DNA from 4 places in the Halomonas sp. SL1 genome. Region 2 is predicted to be linked to each of the others. Evidence: predicted binding sites of a transcription regulator. Region 2 holds the regulator's gene; each other region holds the start of a gene.
The links. The regulator PhoB, encoded in region 2, activates phosphate uptake and scavenging genes when phosphate is short. The targets are predictions, from matches to a motif close to TGTCATANNNNTGTCANA.
Positions count from the first base shown of each region.

Region 1: ugpB (sn-glycerol-3-phosphate ABC transporter substrate-binding protein UgpB) is a predicted target of PhoB. The motif match lies at 2,961-2,978, and genes of this name have one in related genera.
Region 3: C9J49_RS11245 (PstS family phosphate ABC transporter substrate-binding protein) is a predicted target of PhoB. The motif match lies at 2,907-2,924, and genes of this name have one in related genera.
Region 4: C9J49_RS03790 (DUF6482 family protein) is a predicted target of PhoB. The motif match lies at 2,248-2,265, and genes of this name have one in related genera.

Region 1 covers NZ_PYUQ02000009.1:54,397-60,180, reverse strand. The annotation lists gene C9J49_RS03590 (MurR/RpiR family transcriptional regulator) at 1-489, shown strand, start outside; gene C9J49_RS03585 (NADPH:quinone reductase) at 598-1,575, opposite strand; gene azu (azurin) at 1,745-2,218, shown strand; gene C9J49_RS03575 (hypothetical protein) at 2,258-2,842, opposite strand; gene ugpB (sn-glycerol-3-phosphate ABC transporter substrate-binding protein UgpB) at 3,073-4,389, shown strand; gene ugpA (sn-glycerol-3-phosphate ABC transporter permease UgpA) at 4,467-5,342, shown strand; gene ugpE (sn-glycerol-3-phosphate ABC transporter permease UgpE) at 5,359-5,784, shown strand, end outside.
Region 2 covers NZ_PYUQ02000018.1:41,400-47,183, reverse strand. The annotation lists gene phoU (phosphate signaling complex protein PhoU) at 1-91, shown strand, start outside; gene cysZ (sulfate transporter CysZ) at 175-915, shown strand; gene phoR (phosphate regulon sensor histidine kinase PhoR) at 1,000-2,313, opposite strand; gene phoB (phosphate regulon transcriptional regulator PhoB) at 2,315-3,004, opposite strand; gene ubiA (4-hydroxybenzoate octaprenyltransferase) at 3,129-4,022, opposite strand; gene C9J49_RS12250 (chorismate lyase) at 4,076-4,552, opposite strand; gene C9J49_RS12245 (FAD-dependent oxidoreductase) at 4,690-5,784, shown strand, end outside.
Region 3 covers NZ_PYUQ02000016.1:212,538-218,321, reverse strand. The annotation lists gene C9J49_RS11260 (STAS domain-containing protein) at 1-425, shown strand, start outside; gene tal (transaldolase) at 564-1,502, opposite strand; gene C9J49_RS11250 (Bcr/CflA family multidrug efflux MFS transporter) at 1,633-2,817, shown strand; gene C9J49_RS11245 (PstS family phosphate ABC transporter substrate-binding protein) at 2,986-3,999, shown strand; gene pstC (phosphate ABC transporter permease subunit PstC) at 4,114-5,370, shown strand; gene pstA (phosphate ABC transporter permease PstA) at 5,389-5,784, shown strand, end outside.
Region 4 covers NZ_PYUQ02000010.1:19,143-24,926, forward strand. The annotation lists gene C9J49_RS03780 (cryptochrome/photolyase family protein) at 1-1,270, shown strand, start outside; gene C9J49_RS03785 (thiol-disulfide oxidoreductase DCC family protein) at 1,270-1,695, shown strand; gene C9J49_RS03790 (DUF6482 family protein) at 1,891-2,193, opposite strand; gene C9J49_RS03795 (hypothetical protein) at 2,331-2,624, opposite strand; gene dnaB (replicative DNA helicase) at 2,692-4,080, opposite strand; gene rplI (50S ribosomal protein L9) at 4,226-4,672, opposite strand; gene C9J49_RS03810 (hypothetical protein) at 4,688-5,539, opposite strand; gene rpsR (30S ribosomal protein S18) at 5,552-5,779, opposite strand.

The DNA.
Region 1 (5,784 bases), on a different contig from region 2:
GCCTTCACCCGTGCCGCACGGCGGCTGGCGGAGGCCCGGCGGGTGCGGATTCACGGCCGTCGCCAGTTCGCCTCGTTGGCCTCGTTCATGGCCTACGGACTCGGCATGCTGCGCCCCGACGCCGCTGCGCTGGACGCCGCCGGCCACGGCATCGCGGACGCCCTGGCCCGGCTCGACGACAACGACGTGCTGGTGGTGATCAGCGCCTTCCCCTATACGCCGAGCGTGCTGACCTCGGCCCGGGTGGCGGCCCGCCAGGGCGTGCCGGTGATCGCGCTGACCGATGCCGCCGGCTCGCCGCTGGCCCGCGCCGCCAGTGAGCGCTTCGCAGTGCCCAATCAAAGCCTGTTCTTCAGCAACGCCATGTGCGCCTTCATGCTGCTGGCCGAGGGGCTGCTGAGCGAGGCGGCACGCCTGCTGGGTGAAGACGGGCTGGCCTCGCTCGAACGCCGCGAGCGGATGATCGGCGAGCTCGGCGACGCGCTGTAGCGCTCTCTTCGCACGCTCTCCCCGCACGTTCTCCCCACACGCTCTCCCCAGAACGACGACGGCCCCGCGTCCGGCAAGACGCGGGGCCGTCGTCAGAAGCGCAGACGCCTACGGGATAAGCACGGTCGAGCCGGTGGTCTTGCGGCCTGCCAGCGCCTCCTGGGCCTCGGCGGCCTCGGCGAGCGGATAGCGTTGACCGATGTCGATGCTGACCTCGCCGCTTTCGATCCGAGCGAACAGGTCGGCGGCCATCGCTTCCAGTCGCTCGCGGGTATCGGCATAGCCGTTGAGGCTCGGGCGGGTCACGAACAGCGACCCCTTCTGGTTGAGAATGCCGATGTTGACGCCCTCCACCGGGCCCGAGGCATTGCCGAAGCTGACCATCAGGCCACGCTTCTTCAGGCAGTCCAGCGAGGTCTCCCAGGTGTCCTTGCCCACCGAATCATAGACCACGTCGCACATGGCGCCCCCGATCAGCTCGCGAACCCGCTCCACCACGTCCTCGCGGGTGGTGTCGATGGTCGCCCAGGCGCCGTTCTTCTCGGCCAGCGCCGCCTTCTCCGGCGAGCTCACCGTACCGATCAGCTTCACGCCCAGCGCCTTCGCCCACTGGCAGGCAATGGAGCCGACGCCGCCGGCCGCGGCGTGCCACAGGATCGTCTCGCCGCCCTGAAGCGGACAGGTCTGGCGCAGCAGGTACTGCACGGTCAGGCCCTTGAGCATGGCCGCCGCCGCGGTCTCGGCATCGATGCCGTCGGGCAGCGTCACTACCTTCTCCGCCGGCAGCACGTGGCTCTCGGCGTAGGCGCCCAGCGGGCCCTGGGCATAGGCCACGCGATCACCCACCGCCAGATGCTCGACGCCCTCGCCCACCGCATCGACGACGCCCGCGCCCTCGGTGCCGAGCCCCGACGGCAACGCCGGCGCCGGATACAGCCCGGTGCGGAAATAGATGTCGATGAAGTTCAGGCCCACCGCCTGATGGCGGACCCGCACCTCGCCGGGGCCCGGCTCGGCGGGCGTGACATCGACGAGCTCGAGGACCTCGGGCCCGCCGGTGCGGGCGAACTGGATGCGCTTGGCCATGTTGGATACCCTTAAACCGCTAATGAAGGAACCGTCAGTCAAACGCTACCTTACCGTGCGGTCAAGCGTCCCCGCGACCGACAGGGCTTGACAGCCCTGGAAGGCTCGGCGAAGAATGCAAAAGTGTATACAGAAACATCACCAAAGTGACGACAGAAAGGATGCCGCTATGAAAGCTACCAACGCTACCTGGTTGCTCGCCGCCACCGCCCTGGCCGCGACCCTGACCGCCGCCCCCGCCATGGCCCAGGACGGCGAACAGTGCCAGCTGACCATCGAGGGCAACGACCAGATGCAGTTCAACCAGGACGCCATGAGCGTGCCGGCCAGCTGCGACGAGGTCACCGTGACGCTGGAGCACACCGGCCAGATGCAGGCCAACGTGATGGGCCACAACTGGGTGCTCACCGAGACGTCCGACGTTCAGGGCGTGGCCCAGGCCGGCATGGGCACCGGCCTCGAGAGCGACTATCTGCCGGCGGACGACGACCGCGTGCTGGCCGCCACCGACGTCATCGGCGGCGGCGAAAGCACCAGCGTCACCTTCTCTACCGAGGGCCTGGCCGGTCGCGACCTGACCTTCTTCTGCTCCTTCCCCGGCCATTCCAGCCTGATGAAGGGCACCTTCTCCGTCGAAGGGTGATCCTGCCGCGCGCCGCCGCCCGGCGGCGCGCTTCTCGCCTCAGTGACGCGCCGACAGGGTGGCGGGAAAGCTCTCGAGCCCCTTCACGAAGCGCTGTTTGTAGTCGTCGAACTGCGCCCGGTCGCGCTTGAACGACTGCACCACGCCCTGCTCGTCCACCGTCAGCGTGCGCGGAAGGTCATCGAGCCCGGTGGCCGGATGACGCTTCGACAGCCCGATGCGTACGCCCGCCTTGCCGCTGAACCAGCGCTCGATGCCGGCCTCGCGGAAGCGGGCTTCCTGCGTCTCGTCGGTGGCGTCCACGCGCAGCGGCGCGCGCATCGCCAGCTCGCCCACCAGCCGCATCGACGGCGCCTTCACCGTCTCGGTGTCGAGATCCGCCAGCTGCATGACGGTCATGCCCTCACCGGATTCGTCCAGCGCCAGCAGCGCCAGCGCCAGCGGCTTCCCTTGATCGTCGGCCAGCGCCAGCAGACGTGCGGCCTCCTGCGGAAACAGCACGCCCGTCACCCCGGCGAAGGTCACCAGCGGGGCGATGCCGGCGTCCTGGCCATAGGCCTCGGCGCACAGCCGCGCCAGACAGGCCTCACGCTGGGCCGCGTTCTTGATATGCACCACTTTCATCGCTTCCGGCTCTCCTTCATGACTGCCTTCGATGCCCGGCGCAGCCGAGCCTGAAAGCGCGCAGCCTAGCATAGACGCGCCCTTCGCTCTCGCCCCGCTCGGCACCGGGCGGCCAAACGGTCACGAGGCTGTCATCGAGTTTTCCTAATGTATTTGTCGCTCGCCGGCCGTCGGCACATGCACGGCCCGTGCCTTCTCTCAGCCAAGACTCGATGGACAAGGAGATTCCGATGCCACGCCTGTACGCTGGAGCACTGACCCTGGGAATGGCCGCCGCCGGCCTGTCGCTGTCCGCCCACGGGGCCACCGAGATCGCCTGGTGGCACGCCATGGGCGGCGAACTGGGCAACAAGGTCGACGAGATCGCCGCCGACTTCAACGCCTCCCAGGACGACTATGTCGTCGAGCCGTCCTTCCGTGGCAACTACTCGGAAACCATGACCGGCGCCATCGCCGCCTTCCGTGCCGGCGAGGCCCCGGCCATCGTGCAGATCTACGAGGTCGGCACCGCCACCATGATGAACGCCGAGGGCGCCATCGTGCCGGTCCACGAGCTGATGAGCGAGTCGGGCCAGGACGTCGATCCCGGCGCTTTCCTGCCCGCCGTGACCGGCTACTACACCGACGCCGACGGCCGCATGCTGTCCATGCCCTTCAATTCCTCGACGCCGGTGGTCTACGTCAACCGCGACATCCTCGACGAGGCCGGCGTGGACGCGGTGCCGACCACCTGGCAGGGGCTCGGCGAGACCCTGGGCCGAATCGTCGACTCCGGCGCCGCCGAGTGCGGCATGACCACCACCTGGCCGTCCTGGATCCAGCTCGAGAACTTCTCGGCGCGCAACGACCTGCCCTTCGCCACCGAGCAGAACGGCTTCGGCGGGCTCGAGGCCCGCCTGAGCATCGACGACACCGCCGCCGTCGATCACATCCAGCGCCTGGCCGACTGGCAGCAGGACGGCCGCTTCGACTACGGCGGCCGCTTCGACGATGCCGCCCCGGCCTTCTACACCGGCCGCTGCGCCATGCTGATGGCGTCCTCCGCCTCGCTGGCAGGCGTGCGCGCCAACGCCGAGGACTTCGACTTCTCCGTCGCCCCGCTGCCCTACGACAGCGACCTGGTCGACACGCCGCAGAACAGCATCATCGGCGGCGCCTCGCTTTGGGTGCTGGCCGGCAAGAGCGACGAGGTCTATCAGGGCGTGGCGCGCTTCTTCGACTATCTCTCTTCCGCCGAGGTCCAGGCCGACTGGCACCAGTTCTCCGGCTATCTGCCGATCACCCAGGCGGCCTACGAGCTCGGCCAGCAGCAGGGCTTCTACGAGCAGAACCCGGGCAGCGCCGTGGCCATCGAGCAGATGACCGGCGTCACGCCCACGGCCATTTCCAAGGGCCTGCGCCTGGGCAACATGCCGCAGATCCGCGACGTCATCGAGGAGCAGCTGGAGCGCATCTTCAACGGCGACGTGAGCGCCCAGGACGGCCTGAGCGAGGCCGTGCGCCGCGGCAACGCGCTGCTGGAGCGCTTCCAGCAGGCCAACGGCTGATCCGCCCTCCGCCTCCGCCCCGTGCCGGCACGCCGCCCTGGCGTGCCGGCCCTTTTCCTCTCCAGCGATAAACGACCATGGCGACCTTCCAGCGACACCGCGTCACGCCCTGGCTGCTGCTCGCCCCGCAGCTGGCCGTCGTGGCGATCTTCTTCTTCTGGCCCGCCGCCCAGGCCATGCTTCAGGCCTTCTACGTCGAGGATCCCTTCGGCCTCGGCCGCACCTTCGTCGCCTTCGAGAACTTCGCGCGGGTGCTGGCCTCGGCGGAGTACTACCGGGCGCTGGGCATCACCGTGACCTTCAGTGCCGGCGTGGCGCTGGGCGCCATGGCGCTGGCGCTGCTGCTGGCGGTGCTCGCCGACCGGGTGATCAAGGGGGCCGGCGCCTACAAGGCGCTGCTGATCTGGCCCTATGCGGTGGCGCCCGCGGTGGCCGGCGTGCTGTGGGGCTTCATGCTCGACCCGGAGCTCGGCCTGATCAGCGCCGGGCTCGGCGCGCTCGGCATCGACTGGAACCACCAGCTCAACGGCGGCCAGGCCATGGCGCTGGTGGTGATGGCCTCGATCTGGAAGCAGATGAGCTACAACTTCGTGTTCTTCCTGGCCGGCCTGCAGGCGATTCCCAGGAGCCTGCTGGAGGCCGCCGCCATCGACGGCGCCGGCCCCTGGCGGCGCTTCTGGACCGTCACCTTCCCGCTGCTGTCGCCGACCAGCTTCTTCCTGCTGGTGATGAACAGCGTCTACGCCTTCTTCGAGACCTTCGGCACCATCGACGCCACCACCGCCGGCGGCCCCGGCGGTGCTACGCGCACCCTGGTCTACAAGGTCTTCGAGGACGGCTTCATCGGCTACGACCTGGGCTCCAGTGCCGCCCAGTCGGTGCTGCTGATGGGGCTGGTGGGCCTGCTCACCCTGCTGCAGTTCCGCTACCTCGAGCGCAGGGTTCAGTACTGACACCGGAGAGACGCCCATGCGCTACCGCCGCCGCGGCCTGGACATCGCCAGCCACGCGCTGCTGATCCTGGCCCTGATCGCCTTCTGCCTGCCGGTGTGGCTGGCCATCACCGCCGCCACCCACGACCAGGCCTCGCTGTATACCGGCACCGCGCCGCTGTGGTTCGGCTCCGAGGGCCTCGACAACTTCCGCGCCGTGCTCACCGAGCCGGTCGGCCGGCTGGGTACCGACGTCACTCGGCTGCTGCTCAATTCCACGGTCATGGCGCTGGGCATCGCCCTCGGCAAGATCGCCATCGCCATCCTGGCCGCCTACGCCATCGTGTTCTTCCGCTTTCCGCTGCGTCGGCTGTGCTTCTGGCTGATCTTCATCACCCTGATGCTGCCGGTGGAGGTGCGCATCATGCCCACCTACAAGGTGGCGGCCGATCTGGGACTGCTG
Region 2 (5,784 bases):
CGAATACGTGGTCTATCTGGTCAAGGGGCTCGACATCCGCCACACGGCCCCGGATGATCTCGACGACGAGGTGCGCGGCGACGAGGGCTGAACCCCGCTCGACCGCTACCGTCAAAGAAGCGGCCGTCGCCCCTGGCGACGGCCGCCGTCGTCGTGATGGAGGAAACGATACCGATGCTGGATGCCTTCTCGGCGCTGTCCCGGGGAACCCGCCTGGTCTACACCCCCGGCCTGCGCCGCTACGTGTTCCTGCCGATACTGGCCAACCTGGTGGTCTACGCTGCCATGCTGAGCTACGTGCTGACCCACTTCGGCGGCTGGCTCGACGGCTGGATGGCCATGGTGCCGGGCTGGCTCGACTGGCTGTCGTGGCTGATCTGGCCGCTGTTCGTGCTCAGCCTGGGGCTGATCGTGTTCTTCAGCTTCACCCTGGTGACCCAGCTGATCGCCGCGCCCTTCTACGGCCTGCTGGCCGAGAAGGTCGAGCGCGAGGTGACCGGCCGGCCGCCGTTGGACGACCGTGGCCTGGCACGCACCGCCATCGATGCCCTGGGCCGTGAACTGGTCAAGCTAGGCTACATCCTGCCGCGCATGGCGCTGCTGTTCGTGATCGGCTGGATCCCGGTGATCAACCTGGTCGCCCCGCTGCTGTGGCTGCTGTTCTCGGCCTGGATGATGGCGGTCACCTACCTCGACTATCCCATGGACAACAACAAGGTGACCTTCGCCGACATGCGCCGCCGGCTGGCCGCGCGCCGCTGGCCGACGTTCACCTACGGCGGCTGGGTGATGCTGATCACCTGGCTGCCGCTGGCCAACCTGTTCCTGCTGCCCGGTGCCGTGGCCGGCGCGGTGCTGATGTGGGAAGACCACTACCGGGCGCTGACGCCCGATGCTGCCCCGGCGAGGCGCTGATGCCCGCGCCCCGGGCAGGCGTCGTGATCACGTGACATCCCTCCGCCCGGCCTGCGTCGGGCGGAGTGGCGTCCGGGTACGGGATCAAGCGCGCCGCGAAGCCGGCGCGGCGTCGGTGAGGCGGGCGGCGGGGAAGATGCAGCGGAAGGTGGCGCCCTCGCCGAGCCGGGAGTCGATCTCCAGCTGGGCGTCGTGGCGCAGCAGCACGTGCTTGACGATGGCCAGCCCCAGGCCGGTGCCGCCGGTGGCGGTGCTGCGGCCCTTGTCGACCCGGTAGAAGCGCTCGGTCAGGCGCGGGATGTGCAGCGGATCGATGCCCTCGCCGTCGTCCTCCACCTCCAGGCAGGCGCCGTCGCCCCAGGGGCGCCAGCGCAGCACGATGCGGCTGCCCTCGCCGGCATAGCGCACGGCATTGAAGGCCAGGTTGGAAACGGTGCTGTGCAGCTCCTTCTCCGAGCCGAGCAGGCCGCGGGGCTCCTCGACCGCCACCTCCAGCTGGTGGTGGCCCTCGGACAGCGCCTCGGCGTCGCGCCGCACGGCCTCGAGCAGGCTGGTGGGGTCGATGCGGATGTCGTCGTGGCCGCCCTGGTCGTTCTCCAGCCGCGACAGCAGCAGCAGGTCGTTGACCAGGTTCTGCATGCGCTTGGTCTGGCTCTGCATCTGGCCGATGCCTCGGCCCAGGCGCTCGGGCAGCATCTCGGCCATGTCGCCGTAGGTCTCGAGGTAGCCCGCCAGCACGGTGAGCGGGGTGCGCAGCTCGTGGGACACGTTGGCCACGAAGTCGCGGCGCATCTGCTCCAGGCGGTGCAGGCGGGTGATGTCGCGGGCCATCACCAGGCGCTCGTCGTCGCCGTAGAGGGTGATCTGGAACTGCAGGATGAGGTTCTCGTCGATCGGCGAGCACAGCGTCAGCGGCTCGCGATAGTCCCGGGCGTGGAAGTAGTCGACGAAGCTTGGGTCGCGCATCAGGTTGGTGATGTGCTGGCCGCGGTCCAGGGCCGGCTTGAGGCCCAGCATGCGTTCGGCGGCGCTGTTCCACCACTCCATGTCGCCGTGGCGGTCGAGCATCACCACGCTGTCGCGCATCGCCTCCGAGGACTCCTGGATACGGCTCAGGGTGTCGCGCAGCCGGCGCTGGGTGAGGCGCTGGCCCTTCTGGTAGCGGTAGAGGCGATCGAACAGCTCGCCCCACAGGCCGGAGGCCGAGGGCGGCTCGTCATGGGGATGATGGGTCAGCCATTCCTGCAGGGCGTGCAGCTGGCGCAGCTGGTAGAAGAGATAGAGGGCGAGCCCCACGGCGATGCCGGTGCCGCTGAAGCCGAAGGGCCAGCCGACCAGGGCGCCGGCGCCCACCAGGGCACCCAGCCGCCACCATTCGCGTCGCCACAGCCGGCCCACGTCAGCCCTTGGCGGAGAAGCGGTAGCCGGTCCCGCGCACGGTCTGGATCAGCTGCTGGTGCGGCTCGCCCAGCGCCTTGCGCAGGCGGCGGATGTGCACGTCCACGGTGCGCTCCTCGACGTAGACGTTGCCGCCCCAGACCTGATCCAGCAGCTGGCCGCGGGTATAGGCGCGCTCCTGGTGGGTCATGAAGAACTGCAGCAGGCGGTACTCGGTGGGGCCGATCTCCAGCGACTGGCCGTCGATGCTGACCCGGTGGCTGACCGGGTCGAGCATCAGGCCCTCGACCTGCACCGGCTCCTCGACGCCGCGCGGCGTGGCGCGGCGCAGCACCGCCTTGAGGCGCGCCACCAGCTCGCGGGGCGAGAAGGGCTTGGTGATGTAGTCGTCGGCCCCGGATTCGAGGCCCTGGATCTTGTTGTCCTCTTCGCCCTTGGCGGTGAGCATGATGATCGGCAGTTCCGAGGTGCCTTCCTCGCGCTTCAGGCGGCGGGCGAGCTCGACGCCGCTGGTGCCGGGCATCATCCAGTCCAGCAGCACCAGGTCGGGCTGGTGATCGACGACCATGGCGTGGGCGCTCTGGGCATTGTCCGCCTCGAGGACGCGATAGTCGGCCATCTCCAGCGCCACGGCGATCATCTCGCGGATGGGCGCTTCATCATCGACGATCAGTACGGTCTTGGCGGTCATCCCGGGGCCTCATGGTCGAGATCAGTGACATATTGGTGACGATGACAGCATGTCCTTGTGACAATACCGTGACAGTCACCGCCTGTCGCCCCCGCTTAGCCCCGTCGTTCGACCCCGTCCGGCATCACCCGCCGGCGGCCGGCCACAGCGACAGCGCGATGCCGGCGAACGCCAGCAGCCCCGACCAATGGTTGTTGAGGAAGGCCTGGAAGCAGAGATCGCGATCGCGATGGCGGATCAGCCGCTGCTGGTGGACGAAGGTGGCGGCCATCGCGGCCAGGCCGACCCAGAAGAAGCCGCCCAGGCCGAGGCGTTCGCCGGCCCAGGCCAGCAGGGCCAGCGTGGCCAGCTGCAAAAGGCCGATGATCAGCCGGTCGGCACGGCCGAACAGCACCGCGGTGGACTTGATGCCGATGCGCAGGTCGTCGTCGCGGTCGACCATGGCGTACTCGGTGTCGTAGGCCACGGTCCACAGCACGTTGGCGGCGAACAGCAGCCAGGCCTCCAGCGGCACCTGGCCGAGCACCGCGCCGAAGGCCATGGGAATGGCCCACGAGAAGGCCGCCCCCAGCACCACCTGGGGCAGGTGGGTGTAGCGCTTCATGAAGGGGTAGACGAAGGCCAGGATCACGCCGCCCACCGACAGCATCACGGTGAAGGCGTTGGTGAAACACACCAGCACGAAGGCCGCCAGCACCAGGCCGGCGAACAGCGCCTTGGCCTCGCCTTCGCCGATGCGTCCGGTGGCCAGCGGACGCGACTTCGTCCGCTTCACGTGGCCGTCGAAGTGGCGGTCGGCGTAGTCGTTGACCACGCAGCCCGCGGCCCGCATCAGGTAGACCCCGGCGACGAAGATCAGCAGCAGCCGGCGCTCGGGAACGCCCTCGGCCGCCGTCCACAGCGCCCACAGCGTCGGCCACATCAGCAGCCAGGTGCCGATGGGGCGGTCGAGGCGGGTCAGTTGCAGGAAGTCGGGCAGCCGGTCCAGCCCCTTGGGGCGCATCAGGGAACGTTCCATGTGGGTCTCTCGGTTGAATCGGACGACACGGGTTTCGGGCGATGCCTGGGAGCCTATCGCGCCGGCAGGGCCAGGTCATCCGCCATGTCGTCGAGGAAGAACTCCTGGACCAGCACCGCGAAGCGGCCGTGGCGCAGCACCGAGCGTCGGCCCCAGGGGCCGGGAGCGTCGTGGAAGGGGGCCGGGTCGGCGCTGACCTCGATGGGGCCGCGCTCGAGGCCGGGCTGGCGGAACAGCCAGTGACCCAGCGAGCGCTCGCCGAGGCCCGCCAGCCGCTGGCCACGGAGGCCGTGAAGCGGGGCCACCGAGCGCGCCATCACCCAGGGCCGGTCGTCGAGGCACAGCGCGACCTCGCGCCGCCAGGCCAGGCGGCCCGGCGCCATGCCCAGTGCCAGGGCCTCGTCGCGCCGCGGCCGGCCCAGGCGCTGGTCGAGCAGCCTGACCCGGAAGCGGCGCGGCGCGCCGGCCTCGATCAGCCGACGGGTCAGCGAGTCCCGTGAGGCGACCCAACGCCACCAGGCCGGGCTCATGGCGGGGCGGGCCGCCGCCAGGGGGCGCCATCGGGGAGCGAGGGCCGGACCGTGATTCACTGCGCTACTCCGCGTCCAATGCAAAGGGCGGCTAGTGTACCATGTCGGGCCGTCGCGCCCCTGCAGCGAGGAGCCCCATGAGCGCACCCCTGACCATCATCGGCTCCGGCATGGCCGGGCTGGGCCTGGCGCGCCAGGTCCGGACCCGGCAGTCCGAGCGCCCCATCACCCTGATCACCGCCGACGGCGGCGAGGACTACTCCAAGCCGCTGCTCTCCACCGGCTTCGCCAAGCGCCTGCCGCCGGATCGCCTGGCCTCGCGCAGCGCCCTGGAGGCGGCCGACCAGCTCGGTGTGACGATGCGCACGCACACCCGGGTCGAGGCCATCGACCCGGCCGCGCGCACCCTGACCCTCGGCGCCGAGCGGCTGCCCTGGGGCGAGCTGGTGCTGGCCACCGGCGCGGCCCCGGCGCCGCCCTTCGCCATCCCCGAGGCGCTGGCCGGCCGGGTCCATACCGTCAACGATCTCGACGACTACCGTGCCTTCCACGCCGCCCTGGCGGCGCTCGATCGCCCGGCGCGGGTCGCCGTGGTCGGCATCGGCCTGGTGGGCTGCGAGTTCGCCAACGACCTGGCCGCCGGCGGTCATGCGGTCGAGCTGATCGCCCCGGAGTCGGCGCCGCTGCCGCGGCTGCTGCCCGAGCCGCTGGGGCGGGCGCTGGGCGAGGCCTTCGTCGAGGCCGGCATCGCCCTGCACACCGGGCGCATGGTCGACCTGCTTTCGCCCGAGGGCGAGCGGGTGGCGCTGGGCCTGGACGACGGCACCGCCCTCGAGGCCGACCTGGTGCTGGTGGCCACCGGCCTGCGGCCCCGCACCGCGCTGGCCGAGGCGGCCGGGCTTGCCGTGGGGCCGGCCGGGATTCTCGTCGACCGCCATCTGGCGACCTCGACGCCCGGCATCCATGCGCTGGGCGACGTGGCCTGCGTCGACGGCGTCAATGCCATGTACGTCCAGCCGCTGCAGGCCGGCGCCAAGGCGCTGGCGGCGACGCTTTCCGGCACGCCCACCGAGGTGCGCTACGGGCCCTGGCCGGTGCTGGTGAAGACGCCGCTGCTGCCGGTGGTGGCGCTTCCTCCCGCCGTCTCTCCCGCCCGCTGGCGCATCGAGGGCGAGGGGCATGATCTGAGCGCCCTGGCCGAGGATGAAGACGGACGTTTGATCGGATTTGCG
Region 3 (5,784 bases), on a different contig from region 2:
TCTGCGCCACGCTCGACACCCAGGCGCAGCAGCTGGCCGAGACGCCGGGGCTGGAGGCGGTGATGGTGGACCTGCGTGAGGCCACCAACGTCGACTCCACGGCCCTGGGGTTCCTGGCCAAGGTGGCCATGGCGCTGCAGGGGCGCCTGAAGCAGCCGCCGACCATCGTCGTCGACAACCCGGACGTGCGGCGCATGCTCGACGTCATGGGATTCGCTCACTACTTCACCCTGGTGGAGTCGCCGATCACCGAGCCCCATGAGCTGCGCGACCTGCCCGAGGTGCCGGCCGACGAGGAGGGCATGCGTCAGCGCATCCTCGAGGCGCATCGTATCCTGATGCACATGAACGAGCACAACCGCGAGCAGTTCCAGCCGCTGGTGGAGATGCTCGAGGATCACAAGGACGAGACGCCGGGCGCCTGAGCCAAGCGGGCATGGTATGGGGCCAGAAACGCCGCGCCTGGCCGGAATGAAGGAAGGCCGGAATGAAGAAGGGGGAGGCGCCGAACGACGCCTCCCCCTTCGCGTTGCGAGGGCTGCCGGCACGACGCCGGCCGGCGATCAGACCTGGCGCAGCTCGCCCAGCAGCGTCTCCAGCTTGCGCTGGTCGGCCATGAACTTGCGGATGCCTTCGGCCAGCTTCTCGGTGGCCATGGCGTCCTCGTTCAGCGCCCAGCGGAAGTCGGCCTCGTTCTGGGGCTCCGGGGTGCGGGTCTCGGCGTCAAGCGGGGTGAGGCGGCGCGTCAGCGTGCCCTGGCTCTGTTCCAGCTCTTCGAGCAGGGCCGGCGAGATGGTCAGGCGGTCGCAGCCGGCCAGCGCGGTGATCTCGCCGCTGTTGCGGAAGCTGGCGCCCATCACGATGGTCTCGTAGCCGTGGCCCTTGAAGTGTTCGTAGATGCGCTTGACCGACTGCACGCCCGGGTCGCGGTCGCCGCTGAAGTCGGCGTCCGGCTGCTGGGCCTTGTGCCAGTCGAGGATGCGGCCGACGAAAGGGGAGATCAGGGTCACGCCGGCATCGGCACAGGCGCGGGCCTGGTCGAAGTTGAACATCAGCGTCAGGTTGGTGTGGATGCCTTCTCGCTCCAGTATCTGGGCGGCATTGATGCCCTCCCAGGTGGCGGCGAGCTTGATCAGGATCCGCGACGGGTCGACACCGTGACGCTGGTAACGGTCGATCAGCGAGCGGGCCCGGTCCAGCGAGGCCTGGGTGTCGAAGGAGAGTCGCGCGCTGACTTCGGTGGACACGTAGCCGGGCACCAGGGCGCTGATCTCGCTGCCGATGTCGACTGCTACGGCGTCGAGGGCATCGTCGATATCGGTGGCCTGGCGGGCGATCTCGGCCAACCGGGCGCGGCGGCCCTCCTGCTGGGCGGCCTGAAGGATCAGCGAGGGGTTGGTGGTCGCATCGGTGGGCTGGAAGCGGCGGATCGCCTCGATGTCGCCGGTGTCGGCGACCACCGTGGTCATGCCTTTGAGTTGCGTCAGCAGGTCGTCTGCCATGGGTCCTGAGTCCTCCGTGTGTCGAACCTTCACTCTAACAAGCGCGGGAAAGGGAAAACAGGCGCGTCCAGCATCGGCCAGTGAGGTGCGTTATCATTAGCGTCCTTTTGGCATGCTTCTAGGAGGTCGCTTGACCCTCAGCGCTCGACGTGTGGCCCTGCTGGTGGCCACCAATACCGCCCTGGCGCCCTTCGCCATCGACGCCTATCTGCCGGCGATGCCGGCACTTGCCGAGGCAGTGGGGGCGAGCGTCCATCACACCGAACTGTCGATCAGCCTGTTCCTGTTCGGCTTTGCCTTCGGCCAGCTGTTCGGCGGGCCGCTGTCCGATCGCCTGGGGCGCCGCCCGGTGCTGCTGGTCGGCCTGGTGATCTTCCTGCTGGCCAGCCTGATGATCATGCGGGTCGAGAGCCTCGGCGAGCTGCTGACCTGGCGCTTCGTCCAGGCCCTGGGCGGCGGCGCCTGCGTGGTCAATTCCGCGGCCATCGTGCGCGACTGCTTCAGCGGGCGCGAGGCGGCCAAGGTGATGTCGACCATGGCCATGATCCTGATGCTGGCGCCGCTGGTGGCGCCGGCGGTGGGCAGTGGCCTGTTCTACCTGGCCGACTGGTGGCTGATCTTCGCCTTCCTGGCGGCCTATGCCGCCTTTCTGCTGTGGCTGATGGGCACCCGGCTGCCGGAGACCCGGCCGGTCGATGCGCCGATCGCCTCGGCCGGTCAGGTGCTGCGCAACTACGGGAGCGTGCTGCGCCACCGTGAGGCCATGGGCTACGTGCTGTCGGTGGCCTCGACCTTCTCGGGCATGTTCGCCTTCATCACCGCCTCGCCGTTCCTCTACATGACTCACTATGGGGTCTCGCCGGCGATCTATCCGGTGGTGTTCGGCGCCAACGTGGTGGTCATGGCCTTTTCCAACCGCATCAACATCCGCCTGCTGCGTCATCGCACGCCCCAGCAGAACATGCGCCTGGGGCTCGGCGTACAGTTGTGCGTGGCGCTGTCCCTGGTGATGCTGGTGGCCACCGGGCTGGATTCGCTGGCCACGGTGGTGCCGCTGATCATGCTGTTCATGGGCATGGTCGGGCTGATCACGCCCAATGCCATGGCCTCGATGCTCGAGCACTTCAGTCATATGAGCGCTACCGCCACGGCGCTGCTGGGCTGCATCCAGTTCACCTGTGGCGCCCTGGCCGGGGTGGTGGTCAGCGCCTTCGAGGTCGACAGCGCCTGGCCCATGGTGCTGACCATGCTCACGGTGTCGCTGATCGGCAACCTGGCCCTGCGCGCGCTGGCCGGTCGCGCCGCCCTCCACTGAGTCCCGTTCCTGCCCGCTCCGACGACCGGCCCCGCCTGCGGGGCCGGTGTCACCCTCCGCCGACGCCGATGTCGGCATCCGAGCTCGCTTGTCATGAAGCTGTCATTTTCGTGGGGCATCTTGTGTGTCGCGAAAGGATGATCACTTCCCCGAACAGGAGCTCTCTCCATGAACCGCATCCTCAAGACCACCGCCATCGCTGCCGCCGTCATGGGCGTCGTCGGTGTCGCCCAGGCCCGCGATCAGGTGCGCATCGTTGGTTCCAGCACCGTCTACCCGTTCGCCAGCTACGTGGCCGAGGAGTTCGGTGCCACCACCGACTACCCGACGCCGGTCATCGAGTCCACTGGTTCCGGCGGCGGTCTGCGCCTGTTCTGTAACGGTGTCGGCGAAGGCACCCCGGACATCACCAACGCCTCGCGTCGCATGAAGCCCTCCGAGTTCGAGCGCTGCGCCGAGAACGGTGTGACCGACATCACCGAGGCCTTCGTCGGCTATGACGGCATCGCCTTCGCCCAGTCCGCTCAGAACGACGAGATGAACGTCAGCCGCGAACAGCTGTTCCTGGCCCTGGCCGCTCAGGTGCCGGTCGATGGCGAGCTGGTCGACAATCCCTACACCCAGTGGAGCGACATCGACGCCTCGCTGCCGGAGCGCGACATCGCCGTCTACGGTCCACCCACCACTTCCGGTACCCGCGATGCCTTCGAGGAGCTGGTGATGGAAGCCGTCTCCGAGGAGATGGAGGCCTACGGCGGTGAGGGTTACACCGACATCCGCGCCGACGGCGCCTACATCGATGCCGGCGAGAACGACAACCTGATCGTCCAGCGCCTGACCGAGAACACCGCCGCCTTCGGCATCTTCGGCTACTCCTTCCTCGAGGAAAACGCCGACAGCGTGATGGGCTCCCACATCGACGGCGTGGCGCCGACCCCGGACGCCATCGGCAGCGGCGAGTACCCGGTGTCCCGCTCGCTGTTCTTCTACGTGAAGAACCAGCACGCCGACGAGGTCCCGGCCATGAACGAGTACGCCAACATGTTCATGAGCGAGCAGATGATCGGTGATCTGGGCTACCTCAAGGGCATCGGCCTGATCCCGGCGCCGGAAGACATGCGCGCCGAGGCTCGCAGCGCCGTCGAGAACCATGAGGCGCTCGAGCTGGCCGACCTCAAGTAAGAGGCCGGATCTCAGCCCTGTACCGGCCGGCAGCCAGGGGCTGCCGGCCGGCGCACGTTCCGACGGGTCGCCGGCCTTGCCGGCTCCGCGGATCCATTCCGCCGAGAGACAACTATGCAGACCAATCAAATCCTCGCTCTGTTCTGCGGCACCCTGCTGGTGCTGGGTCTGATAGCCTTCTTCCTGGGACGAGCCAAGGCCGCCAGGGTGCGCGCCGCCGGCACGTCCATGCATGCCCAGCCCGACCAGTACGCCTGGTTCAGCGTGCTGTCCACCGCCGGCCCGGCCATCGCCGTGGGCGTGGTGGGGGCCTTCGCCATGCTGCTGCTGGGCGCCGAGATTCCCACGCTCTACCTGCTGGCTGCCAGCCTGGTCGTCGGCTGTGCCGGTCTGGCCATGGGCATCGCCATGGTGCGTCCGGACTTTCACGCGCGTAAGGCCATCGAGAGCGTCATCCGCTTCTTCCTGGCCGGCGCCGCCTTGATCTCGATCTTCACCACCTTCGGGATCCTGATTTCCATCGTGGGAGAGGCCATCCGCTTCTTCCAGATGCAGAGTTTCTGGGACTTCATCACCGGTACTACCTGGAACCCGGGTGCGAGCTTCCTCGAGGCCGCCGGCCGCGCCGAAGAGGGAGCCAGCGCCGCCCAGTTCGGTTCCATCCCGCTGTTTGCCGGCACCTTCATGATCACCGCCATCGCCATGCTGGTGGCGATCCCGGTGGGCCTGCTGTCGGCGATCTACATGGCCGAGTTCGCTCCCCAGCGCGTGCGTACCCTGGCCAAGCCGGTGCTCGAGGTCCTGGCCGGCATCCCCACCGTGGTCTACGGCTTCTTCGCCGCCATCACCGTGGCGCCGCTCATCGTCAGCGTGGCCGGCTTCTTCGGTATCGATGCCTCCTTCAACAACGCCCTGGCGCCCGGGGTGGTGATGGGCATCATGATCATCCCCTTCATCTCCTCACTGTCCGACGACGTCATCAACTCGGTGCCGGACAGCATGCGCCAGGGCTCGCTGGCGCTGGGCATGACCAAGGGCGAGACCATTCGCGACGTGGTGGTGCCGGCGGCACTGCCGGGCATCATCTCCGCCTCGCTGCTGGCGGTATCCCGGGCGCTGGGCGAGACCATGATCGTGGTCATGGCCGCCGGCATGCGTCCCAACCTCACGGCCAATCCGTTCGAGGACATGACCACGGTGACGGTCCGCATCGTCGCCGCCCTGACCGGTGACCAGGAGTTCGCCAGCGCCGAGACGCTGTCGGCCTTCGCCCTGGGCCTGGTGCTGTTCGTGGTGACCCTGTCGCTGAATCTGGTCTCGGTGATCATGATTCGCCGGTTCCGCGAGAAGTACCGGATCAACAACCTCTAACGCCTTGGAGCCTATCCGATGAGCCAATCCTTCGACGAGATCAGCGCCCAGCTCCGGCGTCGTCACCGCAAGTCCGCGCGCCTGAAGTGGATCTCCATGGGTGCCCTGGGCCTGGCCGGGCTGTTCCTGGTGCTGTTCTTCACCGACATGATGATCAAGGGGCTGCCGGCCTTTCAGCAGGCGCAGGTCCAGGTCGAGGTCGACTACAGCGAGCGGGCCTCCCAGCTGCCGCTGGCCGCCGTCCAGGAGGATGTGCGCCCGCTGGTCAGCCGCGGTTACCTGCGCCTGATCCCCGGTCGCATGGACGACAATCCCGAGCTGCTCGGCACCACCCGCATGGAGTGGGTGCTGGCCGACGGCCAGGTGGACCAGTACCTCAAGGGCCATCACAGCCGGCTGAGCGCCAGCGAGCAG
Region 4 (5,784 bases), on a different contig from region 2:
GCGGCTGTGGCAGGCCATGCGCGAACGCCAGGGCAGTGCCCTGCCCTGGCGGCTGATCGAGGACGATCGCTTCTACACCACCCCCGACGACTTCGCCGCCTGGGAGCAGGGACGCAAGTCACCGCGCCTGGAGTACTTCTACCGCGAGATGCGTCGCCGCACCGGCCTGCTGATGGAGGACGACGCGCCCGCCGGCGGGCGCTGGAACTACGACCACGACAACCGCGAGCCACTGCCCGAGGGGATCGAGGTGCCCGCCCCGCCCCGCCATCGCCGCGATGACGTGACCCGCGAGGTCATGACGCTGGTGGAAGAACACTTCGGAGACCACTTCGGTGACCTCGCGGGCTTTCACTGGCCGGTGACCCGGCGCCAGGCCCTGGCCGACCTGCGCCACTTCCTCGCCGAACTGCTGCCCGACTTCGGCCGCTACCAGGACGCCATCAGCGACAGCGAGCCCTTCCTGTTCCACTCACGGCTGTCGGCGGCACTGAACCTCGGCCTGCTCTCGCCACGGGAGCTGTGCGAGGGCGCCGAGCGCGAGTATCGTCAGGGCCGCGCGCCGCTCAACGCGGCGGAGGGCTTCATTCGCCAGATACTGGGCTGGCGGGAATACGTGCGCGGCCTCTACTGGACGCGTATGCCCGACTACAAGCGTGCCAACGCCCTGGGGGCGAACCGCGGGCTGCCGGCCTGCTACTGGAGCGGCGACACCGAACTGCGCTGCCTGAAGCGTGCCATCGAGATGACCCGCGACAATGCCTACGCCCACCACATCCAGCGGCTGATGGTCACCGGCAACGTCGCGCTGCTGTGCGACGTGGCGCCGGACGCGCTGTGCGACTGGTACCTGGCGGTCTACGCCGACGCCTGCGAGTGGGTGGAGCTGCCCAACACCCTGGGCATGGTGCTGCACGGCGACGGCGGGCTGATGGGCTCCAAGCCCTACTGCGCCTCGGGCAAGTACATCGACCGCATGTCGGACCACTGCCGGCACTGCCGCTTCGATCCCAAACGGGTCGTCGGCGACAACGCCTTCCCGCTCAACAGCCTCTACTGGCGCTTCCTCGAGACCCACCGCGAGGCGCTGTCGGGCAACCACCGCATGAAGCTGATCTACGGCTCGCTGGACCGCATGTCGGACGACAAGCGGGCGGCGATGCGCGACCAGGCCGAGGCCTTCCTCGCCGGGCTCGAAACCGAGCCGGCCTACGGTCGAGGCGAGCACCGCGCCGGCTATCATGACGCCACCGACCACGGAGCCCCCTGATGATGCACCGCCCGCGCTCGACACGTCGCGCCCCCTCGCCTCGTCACGCCGTCTCGCCGGTGACACTCTTCCACGACGGCCACTGCCCCTTCTGCCAGCGTGAAGTCGCCTGGCTGGCGCGCCACCCGCGCCGCGAGCGGGTCAGGTTGGTCGACATCCAGACGACCGACGTCGCCGCCGAATGGGGGCGTTCGTTCGAGGTCATGATGGGCCGCCTTCACCTGCGCGACGCCGACGGCACCTGGTTCGTCGGCATGGACGCCAGCCGGGCGCTCTACGCGGTGCTGGGCTATCGTCGCCTGGTGGCGCTGTCGATGCTGCCGGGCCTGGCGTGGGGCGTCGATCGCGGCTATGCCGTCTTCGCTCGCTACCGGATCGGGCTGGGGCAGCGCTGGCAGGCCTGGACGAGGCGCTCGGATCGCTGAGCGATGGGGGCGACGCCATCGGGCACGGCGAGAACGCGACGGAAACCGGGCTGGCCGGAAAGGCCGGAAGACGCGGGGGAAAACATGCCACCAGTCGGGTCGGGGAGCGCGCTGAGGCGTACGGTGGCAGGTCGGTGGGCCGGCGCGATGCCGGAGGTCGGTGAATGGTGATCGAGGAAAGGCGCGGCTCGCAGGCTAGAACACCAGCGGCATGCGAGAGCTGAGCGCGTCGTGGTAGTTAGCGTCGCGACCGATCATCTCGTCGTGCGCCACGTACTGCACCAGATAGGCACGGTGGATGCCGGCGCGCTTGAGCTCGAGGTAGACGTCGTCGAGGGCGCGGAACAACATCGGCTTGCCGCGCTGGGTCAGCAGGTGGCGCTGGCCCTCGATGTCTTCCAGTTCGACCTGGTAGACGCGGCTGCCGGCATGGCTGATCACGCGGATCTCGAAGTTGTCGTGCTGGGCCACGAAGGCCTTGAGGTCATTGAAGTCCATGATCCCTCCATCGGGATATCTCAGGATGAATGCTGATACAGTCTCGTCCTGTCGGATGACACGACGATGACGGCACCGTATCGCCCTGAGACCGATGGAGGGCACCGGGGTTCCCGGCGGGAAGCCGCCGAAGGCGGTTACTGGTAGTCGGCGGGATCGATCGCCTTGCCCAGGGAATTGCGGTCGACCCACTTGCCGGCCTTGGTCTCCTTGTAGCGGAACACCACGCGATCGCCGACCGCGACCGGCAGCTCCGAGTCCTCGGTCTGATAGCTGTAGTCCTCGCCGTCCACCACCAGCTGGTAGCGATAGAGATCCGGCATGCCCAGCCACTCCTTGAACGGCCCTTCGCGTTCCACGGACTGCAATTCGCCGCGCGCCTCGAGCTTCGGGGTGCGCCGCCGATTACCGCGCTGAAATCCGCCTGCCATGGTGCTTCTCCAGTGTGCTGTTCGAGGGGTGGGGATTATACGGCGCCGGCTGCCCCGCTCAAGGGGGTCACTCGCCGAAGGTGTCGCCATAGCTGTCCGGCGCCAGATCCTCGAAGCGGGTGTACTTGCCGATGAACGCCATGTGCACCGTGCCGATCGGCCCGTTACGCTGCTTGCCGATGATGAATTCGGCCAGTCCCTGGTTGTCGGGGTTATCCGGATTGTAGACCTCATCGCGATAGACGAAGCCGATCAGGTCGGCGTCCTGCTCGATGGCGCCGGACTCGCGCAGGTCCGACATCACCGGGCGCTTGTTGGGACGCTGCTCCAGCGAGCGGTTGAGCTGCGACAGCGCCACCACCGGGCAGCCGAATTCCTTCGCCAGACCCTTGAGCGAGCGCGAGATCTCCGAGATCTCGCCGGTGCGGTTCTCGGAGAAACCCGGTACCTGCATCAGCTGCAGGTAATCGATCATGATCATCGCCAGGTTGCCGTGCTCACGCACGATCCGGCGCACCCGCGAGCGCATCTCGTTGGGCGACAGCGCCGCGGTGTCGTCGATGAACAGCTGCTTGTCCTTGAGCAGGTTCACCGCCGAGGTCAGGCGCGGCCAGTCCTCGTCCTCGAGCTGACCCGTCCGCACCCGGGTCTGGTCGATGCGCCCCAGCGACGAGAGCATCCGCAGCATGATCGCTTCGCCCGGCATCTCCATCGAGAACACCACCACCGGCTTGTCGCTGGAGATCACCGCATGCTCGACCAGGTTCATGGCGAAGGTGGTCTTGCCCATGGACGGGCGCCCGGCCACGATCACCAGGTCCGAAGGCTGCAGTCCGGAGGTCATGTCGTCCAGGTCGCGGAAGCCGGTCGACAGGCCGGTCATCTCGCCCTGCATGTTGAACATCTCGTCGATGCGATCCACCGCCTTGGCCAGCAGGTCGCTCATGCCGACCGGGCCACCCTCCTTGGGCCGCTCCTCGCTGATCTGGAAGACCAGGCGCTCGGCCTCGTTGACGAGCTCGTCGGCGGGCCGCCCCTGGGGCGCGAAGGCGCTCTCGGCGACCTGGTTGGCGGCATGGATCAGCTTGCGCAGGGTGGCCCGCTCGCGAACGATGTCGGCATAGGCGCGGATGTTGCTGGCCGACGGCGTGTTGCGTGCCAGCTCCGCCAGGGTGGCCAGGCCGCCCACGGTCTCGAGCTGATCACGCCCCTCCAACGCCTCGGACAGGGTCACCACGTCCAGCGGCCGCGCCTCCTCGGCCAGCGTCGCCATGACGTTGAAGATCAGGCGATGCTCGTAGCGATAGAAGTCGTTGGCCACCAGCCGGTCGGCCACGCTGTCCCAGGCCTGGTTGTCGAGCATCAGTCCGCCGAGCACCGACTGCTCGGCCTCCAGCGAGTGAGGCGGCACCTTCAGCGCCGCGGTTTCCTGATCGAGCTCGAGGGATTCGTTCATTGGGGCGGGCACCTCCGCAACATGGGCCGGCACATTCTACCTCGAAGGACGCCTGACGCCCCAGCCGGGATAACGTGGCACGGGCAAGCAAAAAAGGGCGCGAGGATTTCTCCTCGCGCCCCTGGCGTCCGCGGGGGAGTCGGGCTTATTCGGCCACGACCACCACGCGCACGGTGGCGTCGACTTCGGCGTGCAGGTGCAGCGCGATGTCGTATTCGCCGGTCTGACGGATCGGACCTTCCGGCATGCGGACTTCGCTCTTCTCTACCTCGATGCCGGCAGAGGAGATGGCGTCGGCCAGGTCGCGCGGACCGATGGAACCGAACAGCTTGCCTTCATCGCCGGCCTTGGCGACCAGGGACAGCTCGATGTCGTTGAGCTGTTCGGCGCGGGCTTCGGCTTCGGCCTTGCGCTCGGCGGCCTGAGCTTCGAGCTCGGCACGCTGGGCCTCGAAGGCTTCGATGTTGTCCTTGGTGGCCGGCACGGCGAGGCCGTAGGGCACCAGGTAGTTGCGGCCATAACCGGGCTTGACGGTGACCTGGTCACCCAGACCGCCCAGCTTGCCAATCTTGTCGAGCAGAATGACTTCCATCTCGTAAACCTCTTGTCAGTCGCTGCGGCCGAGTCGTCCGCGAATATCCGCGAACGCGTCGATCAGGGCCGCAAGCAGCACGATGAGAATCATGGGCCAGGTGGTGATCAGCAGCACATAGAAGGCGACCAGCCACAGCCCGTTCATTCCCTTCAATCCGATAACACCGTGCACCAGCGCGATGCCGGCCACCAGCAACGGCACCCAGAGCATCAGGCCGAGGCCGGGCAGCACCAGCACCGTGCCGATGACGAGAAACGCCATCAGCACCAGCAGCTCGCGGGGCACCAGGCGCAGGGCCTGGAACTCCTCGCGAAAGCCGCCGGGGTTGTAGAGCCCCGCCTGCCAGCCCCTGGCCAGGGCCAGGCAGGCCACCGAGGCCAGCAGCACGATCAGCCCGGTGACGCCGCCGATCAGCATCTCGGCCAGCCGTTCGGTCTCGAGCCCCTGGCGCGAGAGCTCGTCGAGCATCGAGGCGAACTCCGGCGAGCCCTGGCGCAGCTGCTCCAGCAGGGGCCCGGTGCCGCCCGGCGGCACGAAGATGCCCAGCTGGATCATCGCCGCCCCGGCGAGGGCGCCGACGATCAGCGTCTCGCTCCAGCGCAGGCGCGAGCGCAGCACCACCGCCATCAGCGTGACCAGCAGGATGCAGGCCAGCGGGATGACGTCACCCCGGGTCCACCACCAGCCCGCCGGCACGGCGGCGGCGACGATCACCGGGAGCGCCGGTGCCAGGCCGCGGCGCAGCGTGACCAGGCCGGCGATCGCCGCGCCCAGCCAGAACAGCCAGGGGACCAGTGTGGCCGCGGCCGCCCCGGCGACTGCCTGGGGCGTACCGCGCATCATCCAGCGGGCGACGGGCAGCATCACGCTAGTGTCTTACTGGTGGCTATCGGTGTAGGGCAGCAGCGCCAGGTAGCGAGCCCGCTTGATGGCGGTGGACAGCTGACGCTGGTAACGGGCCTTGGTCCCGGTGATGCGGCTGGGAACGATCTTGCCGGTCTCGGTGATGTAGGCCTTGAGGGTGTCCAGATCCTTGTAATCGATCTGCTTCACGCCTTCAGCGGTGAAACGGCAGAACTTGCGGCGACGGAAAAAGCGTGCCATGGGAA